2 regions of the Mesorhizobium sp. ISC15 genome follow, and region 2 is predicted to be linked to the other one. Evidence: predicted binding sites of a transcription regulator. Region 2 holds the regulator's gene; the other holds the start of a gene.
What was found. The regulator PhoB, encoded in region 2, activates phosphate uptake and scavenging genes when phosphate is short. The targets are predictions, from matches to a motif close to TGTCATNNANCTGTCAT.
Positions count from the first base shown of each region.

Region 1: RPG13_RS06400 (PhoX family protein) is a predicted target of PhoB. The motif match lies at 2,695-2,711, and genes of this name have one in related genera.

Region 1 is NZ_JAVSPX010000001.1:1,276,475-1,280,896, reverse strand. It holds gene RPG13_RS06405 (phosphatidylglycerol lysyltransferase domain-containing protein) at 1-216, opposite strand, end outside; gene RPG13_RS06400 (PhoX family protein) at 618-2,624, opposite strand; gene RPG13_RS06395 (hypothetical protein) at 2,832-3,170, shown strand; gene RPG13_RS06390 (phosphatase PAP2 family protein) at 3,183-3,884, shown strand; gene RPG13_RS06385 (helix-turn-helix domain-containing protein) at 4,088-4,357, shown strand.
Region 2 is NZ_JAVSPX010000001.1:596,238-600,659, reverse strand. It holds gene pstA (phosphate ABC transporter permease PstA) at 1-795, shown strand, start outside; gene pstB (phosphate ABC transporter ATP-binding protein PstB) at 808-1,623, shown strand; gene phoU (phosphate signaling complex protein PhoU) at 1,660-2,367, shown strand; gene phoB (phosphate regulon transcriptional regulator PhoB) at 2,384-3,073, shown strand; gene RPG13_RS02955 (ROK family protein) at 3,108-4,355, opposite strand.

The DNA.
Region 1 (4,422 bases), 680 kb from region 2:
CGCGAAATGGTGCTTCATCTTGGTGCCGAAGGCGATGTAGCCGTCAGCGTCGCCGAAATAGGAAAGGTTGCGCTGGACGGCGGTCGAATAGGCGAGCGAAAAATCGCCATGCCGGCGCACCAGCGCCAGGCGCTCGACATGCGTCAGCTCCCGCCGCTCCACCTTCGGCGCTGCGCCTTCGAGCAGGCGGTCGAAATGAATGCGCAAGGAGGGCATGGTCGAGTTCCGCGTGCCGCGCTTCGCTATTGGGAATACCCGTCAGCCCACGGGCTTCGAATCATTGGGCGGTCTGACTGTCGGTCATATCGCGCATGTCCCCTTTGGAGCGCAACCGGCGTGGTGAGCACCGATGAATTGGTGGCAGCGAGAACGGAACGGAAGCCCATCAATCGGGCATAAACTGGCAATTGGGCATAAAAAGGAGAGGCTTCGGTCGCGCCGAAACCCCTCCTTCACGATTTGTCAGCGTGGACCTTGGACCGAGATGTGCTCTAGAGCGCCTCATCGTTTCACGGAAACGCCGAACCGCTCTATCTCTTTGTTTTTGCGCAATTCCCTAGGGAAAGCGCTAAGCGCTTTTCCCCGGAAAACCGTTTCACACTTTTCCTGGAATTGCTCTAGACCGCAATCTTGCCGCCGCCCTGTTTGGTGATGGCGACGACCGACGGCCGCACCGGCATGTCGGGCTTGAAGTCGGGCCAGCGGGTCGACAAGTCCTCATAGTAAGAGGGACGGCCAAAAGGCTCCCAGTCTTCGCCGCCATCGGCCGGATGCTGGACGGCGACGAAAGCGGTCTGGTCGTCCGGCGTGAATAGCGGGCCGCACATTTCGGCGCCGATCGGCACGCGGAAGAACAGCTTTGATGTCGCCCGCGCCTCGCCTTCGGTGTCGACCGCCCACAGGCCGTCGGTGCGGCCGGTCGCCTTCGGGCCCTGGCCGTCAGTCGAAACCCAGAGCCGGCCGGCCGCATCGACGGCGCAATTGTCCGGCATGCCGAACCAGCCATTGGCGGTCGTTGCGGTCGAGAAGGTGGCGCCGACTTCGGCCACGGCGGGGTCGCCGCATTTCAACAGCACTTCCCACTTGCCCTTGGCAGCAGTGAAATCGCCGCCGTCCTCGACGATCTCGATGATGTGGCCGAAGGCGTTTTCGGCGCGCGGGTTGGCGGCGTCGACCTGGTCGGCCTTGCGTTTCGAATTGTTGGTCAGCATGACGTAGACCTTGCCATTGGCGGCATTGGGTTGGATATCCTCGGGGCGGTCCATCTTGGTGGCGCCGAGCAGGTCGGCGGCACGGCGGGTCTCGATCAGCACGTCGGCCTGGCTGGCAAAGCCGTTCTCGGCGGTTAGCGGACCCTGGCCAAAGACGACTGGCAGCCATTCGACCGACCCGTCCTCGGCGAATTTGGCGACATGGAGCGTGCCGTCGTCGAGAAGATCCAGGTTGGCGGCACGGTCCTCGGCGTTGAATTTGCCTGTGGTGACGAATTTATAGACATAGTCGAAACGCTCGTCGTCGCCGAGATAGAAGACGACACGGCCATCCTTGGCGACGATCGATTCAGCACCTTCATGCTTGAAGCGGCCCATGGCGGTGCGCTTCTTCGGCGTCGAAGTCGGATCGTTGACGTCGACCTCGACGATCCAGCCGAAGCGGTTGGCCTCGTTCGGCTCCTTGCCGAGGTCGAAACGGTCGTAATGCGCCGCCCACTCATAGGCGCCCTCGGGAATGCCCAGGCGCTTGTAGTTGGCCGCTTCCGCGTGACCGGCCGGCAGTTCGCCCGAGAAATAGCCGTGGATATTTTCCTCGGCCATGACATAGGTGCCCCAGGGCGTGACGCCGCCGGCGCAATTGTTGACGGTGCCAATGACCTTGGTGCCGGTCGGGTCGGCATTGGTCTTGACGCGGTCGTGGCCCGCGACGGGGCCGGACAGCGCGATCTCGGTGTTGGAGGTGATGCGGCGATTGAGCTTGCCGTCGCGCACCACCTGCCATTTGCCTGATACCTTGCGGATCTCGACGATGGTGCCGCCATGCGCGGCCATCTCGACATCGACCTGTTCCTTGCTCAGCGGCGCCTGCTTGGCCTCACCATCGACGATGGTGACGAGGCCCGGGAACATCAGATGCGGGTTGGTGTATTCGTGGTTGACCACCAGCAGGCCATGCTCGGCCGAGCCGTCGAGCGGGATGTAGCCGACATAGTCGTTGTTGTAGCCAAACTGTCTTTCCTGAGCCTGCGCCGACTGTTTAGTCGGATCGAATTCCGGCGAATCGGCAAACAGCGGATCGCCCCAGCGCAGCAGCACGTCGGCGTCATAGCCCGGAGCGACATGATGCTTGTCGTCGACACCTGCCTCGACCTCGTCGAACGTGAAGGCCGAGCCGCCGGCGGCGCGGGCATCGTCGGCGAGGATCAGCGCGAGCGGGCTGACGGTGACGGCGATGGCGGTTGCCGCGAGCGATCCCTGTAGAAAACCGCGGCGCGAGAAACGCGCGGCGATGATCTCGCCCATCGTCTTGTTGTCAGTGGGATTGGTTCCTGGCCCATCGTTTTCCTCGAGCAGACTGGTGCGGAACTGGGCGTCGGGGGAGCGATGTTCGGTCGAGCGATGTTCAGTCATGGGGGGCTTGCCTCTGGCTTCTTTGGGATGGCTGGAGCGTCTTGCTTGACTGACCGCGTATCGCCGGGAGATCACAGTTTGATGACGTTGCCGGCCAATTTCCAGCCCCGATTTCATGTCCATGATCAGCCCCGCTTGACCGCGACCGATGCTTCGGAAACAAGATCTGCTGCAGGCGCGGAAGCACCGCTTCGAGAGGGACAAAAAGTGAGTTTTTGGGGACTGGGGCAGCTCGGCATTTCTACAGTGATCTTCCTGCTGGCGGCGACGGCGGCGAAGCAATGGGGACTGGCGCCGAGCCTCGGCAAGATCGTTCTGACCTTGGCGCTCTATTCGCTGGGCAATCTGATCATGCTGAGGCTGATCCGTGAATTCGGCATGTCGGTGTCTTTCAGCCTGTCGGCGGTGATCCAGCTGGTGTCGGTGAACGTCGTGGCCCTGGTCTTCTTCGGCGAGCGCGTCAATGCGTTGCAGGCGACTGGCATCGTGCTCGCCGTCGCAGCTGTGGCGCTGATAACGCTCGGACCCTATCTGCAAAAATTGTAATTGCGAGGGTCGATGAAGAATACCGCAAACAAGTTGCTCAACTGGATCGAATTCCCGGTGCTGCTGGCCGGACTGGTCATCGCCGGCGGATTGTGGGGGTTCGAGGAGCTGATGGAGGTGGCGCGAGACACCACGCCGCACGCCTTCGATACGGAAATCCTGCTCGCTTTCCGTGAAGCGGGCCAGCCTGACAATCCGATCGGACCGCCATGGCTGGAAGGAGCGATGCGCGACCTCACCAGCCTCGGCAGCGCCAGCGTGCTCGTGCTGACCACTGCTGCGGTGATCGTTTATCTGCTGCTGATCCACAGACCGGGACCAGCGTTTCTCGTTTTCGTGGCAGTGGCGGGCGGGCAGGCCCTGTCGAGCACGCTGAAGCTCGGAATCGACCGGCCGCGCCCCGATCTGGTCTCGCATCTCGCCGACGTGGCGACGCTTTCGTTTCCGAGCGGCCATGCGATGCTGTCGGCGGTGACATATTTGACGCTGGGCAGCATGGCGTCGCGCTTCCTGCCTGGGCGAACGACCAAGATCTATGTGTTGGCACTTGCGGTGCTGACGACCCTGCTGGTCGGCATCAGCCGCGTCTATCTCGGTGTTCATTGGCCGTCCGACGTGCTGGCCGGCTGGTGTGCCGGCTTCGCCTGGGCGATGCTGTGCTGGCTGGCCGCACGGACGCTACAGCGATGGCGCGGGCACACCGACGGCGGCTGAACCGGCCGTCAGAACGACGCTGCGGCTAATTCTCCTCGAAATTTGCGGCGCCCGAGGGCCTACTGTCCTAGCTGGCACGCAAGCTCTGCAGGACACAACCGATCTTGGTGCGTGCATGTCTGACATATGCATCATGATGCTTGAACCATCAAAATGATAGTATTATGCATGGGAATGCAGACTCAGACGGGGGTTTTTAGCCGATGATCACTGCCGCGCAGATGCGCGCCGCAAGGGCGCTGGCCGGCATCGATCAGAAGACGCTCGCCGAGCGCGCCGGGGTTTCGCTTCCAACCATTCAGCGCATGGAAGCGAGCGACGGCGTGGTCAGGGGCGTGGTCGATACGCTGATGAAGGTCATCCAGGCCCTCGATGGGGCCGGCGTGGAACTGATCGGCGAGAACCAGGCCAGCGAGCGCGGTGGCAGGGGCGTGCGCCTCAAGCCGGTCGTGCCGCGGAACCCGCCGGGCTGAGTCGACAAAGTCGCGACGGCGACCGCCGACAGTCCTGCCGACGATCCCCGCCGCCTTCTTGGTTT
Region 2 (4,422 bases):
CGAAAGATTTCGGACAAGGTGATCGTCTGGCTCGATACGCTGAAGAGCGCCGGCCTGATCGAAAGCCGGTTCAACTCGATCTTCTTCTTCACCGGCGCAAGCCGCGAGCCGGAACTGGCCGGTATCTGGGGCGCGGTCGTCGGATCGTTCCTGACCATGATCGTAACGCTCGCCATCGCCTTCCCGATCGGCGTTTCGGCGGCGATCTATCTTGAGGAATTTGCGCCCAAGAACCGGCTGACGACGATCATCGAAGTGAATATCAACAATCTGGCGGCGGTGCCTTCGATCGTCTTCGGCCTGCTTGGACTTGCCGTATTCCTGAATTTCTTCGGCCTGCCGCGCTCGGCCCCGGTGGTCGGCGGCATGGTGCTGGCGCTGATGACCCTGCCGATCATCATTATCGCCTCACGCGCTTCGCTGCGCGCCGTGCCACCGTCGATCCGCGAGGCGGCGCTTGGCATCGGAGCGTCCAAGGTCCAGACCGTATTCCATCACGTCCTGCCGCTGGCGATGCCGGGTATCATGACCGGCACCATCCTCGGAATGGCGCATGCGCTGGGTGAAACCGCGCCGTTGCTGATGATCGGCATGGTCGCCTTCATCGTCGACATTCCCGGTGGCTTCACCGATCCCGCGACGATCCTGCCGGTGCAGATATTCATGTGGGCCGATTTTCCTGAAGCGGGGTTCCAGCAGAAGACTTCGGCGGCGATTTTGATTTTGCTGGTGTTTTTGGTCATCATGAATGCCATCGCGGTGATACTGCGCAGGCGCTTCGAGCGGCGCTGGTAAGGAGTAGAGGATATGAACATCATGACGGAAGCCAGCGTCGAGCAGAAACTGAGTAGCGGAACCAACGAGCCTTCGATCAAGATGAAGGGCGAAAAGGTCTCCGTTCATTACGGCGAGAAGCGAGCTCTGTTCGACGTGGATCTCGATGTCCGCGAGAACCAGGTGACGGCGTTGATCGGCCCATCGGGCTGCGGCAAGTCGACCTTTCTGCGTTGCTTGAATCGAATGAACGACACGATCGACATCGCGCGGGTAAGCGGCAAGATCACGCTCGACAACGAGGATGTCTACGACCCGAAAATCGATGTCGTCGAGCTGCGAGCTCGCGTCGGCATGGTGTTCCAGAAGCCGAACCCGTTTCCGAAGTCGATCTACGAAAACGTCGCCTACGGTCCGCGCATTCACGGTCTGGCCAGGAGCAAGGCGGAGTTGGACGGCATCGTCGAATCGAGCCTGAAGAAGGCCGGCCTGTTCAACGAGGTCAAGGATCGCCTGCTCGAGTCGGGCACTGGCCTTTCCGGTGGCCAGCAGCAGCGTCTGTGCATTGCGCGCGCCATCGCTGTGTCGCCGGAAGTGATCCTGATGGACGAGCCTTGTTCGGCGCTCGATCCGATCGCCACCGCCCGTGTCGAGGAACTGATTGACGAACTGCGCCAGAACTACACGATCGTCATCGTCACCCATTCGATGCAGCAGGCAGCGCGTGTGTCGCAACGCACGGCGATGTTCCATCTCGGCTATCTGGTCGAGGAGGGCGCGACCGACAAGATGTTCACCAACCCCGACGACAAGCGCACCCAGGACTACATCACCGGCCGGTTCGGCTAAGCGGTCCGGCTAATTTTCGAGCACGAGGACAGTATCATGGGTGAACATACCGTCGCATCTTTCGACGAGGAATTGGAGCACATCGACAGGCTGATCCGCGACATGGACGAGCTCGCCGCCGCGATGGTCGCAGCGTCGATCCGCGCGTTGCTTGCGTCAGATAATGCGATGGCGCAGCGCGTCGTCTCGGATGACGCCATCATGGATGCGCGGCAGCGCGAACTCGACGACAGCGCGATCACGCTGATCGCCAAGCGGCAGCCGATGGCGCAAGATCTGCGCGCCGTGGTTGGCGCAATCCGGATGGCCGGCGATCTCGAGCGCATCGGCGACCTGGCCAAGAACATAGCCAAGCGGGTCAGCGCCGTCGGGCAGAGCGCCACGCCGCGTAATCTCTCGCACGGTATCGACGCGATGGCGGATCTCGTTCTCGAGCAGCTCCGCGGCGTGGTCGAGCACTATGTGTCGCGCAACGCCGGCGCGTTGAAAGAGCTGCGCGCCGCCGACGAGAAGATCGACGTGAAATACACGGCGGTTTTTCGCGAACTCCTGACCTACATGATGGAGGACCCGCGCAACATCACCGCCTGCACGCATCTTCTGTTCTGCGCCAAGAATCTCGAGCGTATCGGCGATCATGTCACCAACATCGCCGAAAACGCCTACTATGTCGTGACCGGGCAGCAATTGCCGGCGGATCGACCGAAGCTCGACGAAACGACGATGTCGGCGTCGGCGACATGACAGGGGTAACCGGCCGATGATCGCGCCGCGCATCATGGTGGTGGAGGACGAAGAGCCGCTGGGCGTCCTCCTTCGCTACAATCTGGAATCCGAAGGCTATCAGGTCGAGGTGGTGACGCGCGGCGACGAGGCCGAAATCCGGCTTCAGGAAAACGTGCCCGATCTTCTGGTGCTCGACTGGATGGTGCCGGCGGTTTCGGGCATCGAGCTTTGCCGTCGCCTTCGGGTGCGTCCCGAAACCGAGCGGCTGCCGATCATCATGCTGACCGCGCGCGGCGAGGAAAGCGACCGGGTGCGCGGCCTCTCGACCGGGGCCGACGACTATCTGGTCAAGCCGTTCTCGACACCGGAATTCATGGCCAGGGTCAAGGCGCTGCTGCGCCGCGCCAAGCCCGAAGTGCTGTCCAGCGTGCTGAAGGTCGGTGACATCATGCTCGATCGCGAATCGCACAGGGTCTATCGCAAGAAGAGCGAGATCCGGCTCGGGCCGACCGAATTCCGGCTGCTCGAATTCATGATGCGGCACCCGGGTCGGGTGTTCTCGCGCAGCCAGTTGCTCGACAATGTCTGGGGCGAGACGATCTACATCGACGAGCGCACGGTGGACGTCCATGTCGGCCGGCTGCGCAAGGCGGTCAACAATGGCCGCATGCCCGATGTCATCCGCACCATCCGCGGCGCGGGCTATGCGATCAGGGAAGACTGAACAGACTGCCTGAATTCAAGCTGCGTTCTTCCATTCAGGCCACGTGCTTCCTGGCCGTGCCGGACTTCCCTTGCGCGCCCGGCGCGAAAATCTCCTGGTCGACGAAGCTCAGCGCTCGCATGGCGCAGCCTTCGCGGATCAGCGGCAGCTCGTTCGGCTCGGTGTCGAAGGAAATCGAACCCGAATGCTGACCGCCGGCGGTCTGAGCGATGGCCTCGCGCAGGGCCGGCTCGATCAGGTCGAAGGCGGCAGCGCTGGCGCCGACCATGGCGACCGGCGCCGGATCGATCAACGCGAACAGGCTGCCAAGCCCGAAGCCGAGCGCTTCGCCGGCCTTGCGGTAGGCTTCGCGCTCGGGTCCGTCCGTCTGGCGCGCCCGGGCCGCCAGTGCCCGCATCTCGGCGTCGCTGACATCGGCGACCGGCTCGGCGTTCTCGCTCAACTGCCTTGCATTGCGCCAGATGGCGTAGTTGCCGGCATAGGCCTCGACGCAGCCGCGCCGCCCGCAGCGGCAAAGCGCGCCGCCCGGCCGGTGGATCATGTGGCCGAATTCGCCGCCTGAGGAATGGGTGCCGGTGAACAGTTCGCCCTTCAGCACCAGCCCCATGCCGATGCCGTGGGAGAGCAGGATGGCGATGAAATCGTCGCGGTAGCGATCCGGGTCGCGCCAGCGCAGCGCCACGGCCATCATGTTGCAGTCGTTCTCCATGATGGCCGGGATGCCGAACTCACGTTCCAGAATGTCGGCGAAGGCAATGTTCGTCTGCGGCGTGATCGGCGACCACAACATGGCGCGCGCATGGGAATCGGTGATGCCCTGGATCGCCAGCGCGATGCGGGCGACGCTTTGGACATCGAGATCGGGATCTTCGAGCCGGCGCCGGACGATGGCGACACATTCGTCGATCAGCTCGTCGCGCGACATGGTCAGCGTGTCCAGCCGGCGCTGTTCCTCGGCGACCACTTGTCCGGCATAATCGATGACGGCGACCGAAAGGAAATTCAGCGACAACACGACGGCCAACACCGCTGCCGCTTCCGGATTGAGGCTAAGGCCGACCTGCGGCCGGCCGCGTTTCAGCGAAACGGTCTCGCTCGCTTTGCTCTCGGTCAGGATGCCTTCCTGGATGAGGTCGGAAGAGATCGCCGATATGGTCGAATGGCTGAGGCCGGTGGTCGCGGCGATCTCGGTTCGCGACGGCTGGCCTGCCCGGCGTACGGCCGAAATCACCATCGCCCGGTTGCGCCGACGCAAATCGTCATGACGGATTCCAACCGACATTCTTTTGCTTCCTCCCTCTTGCCGCGGCCGCTCATGAACCGGAAGCCGTCGGTAGCGTCCGACAAAT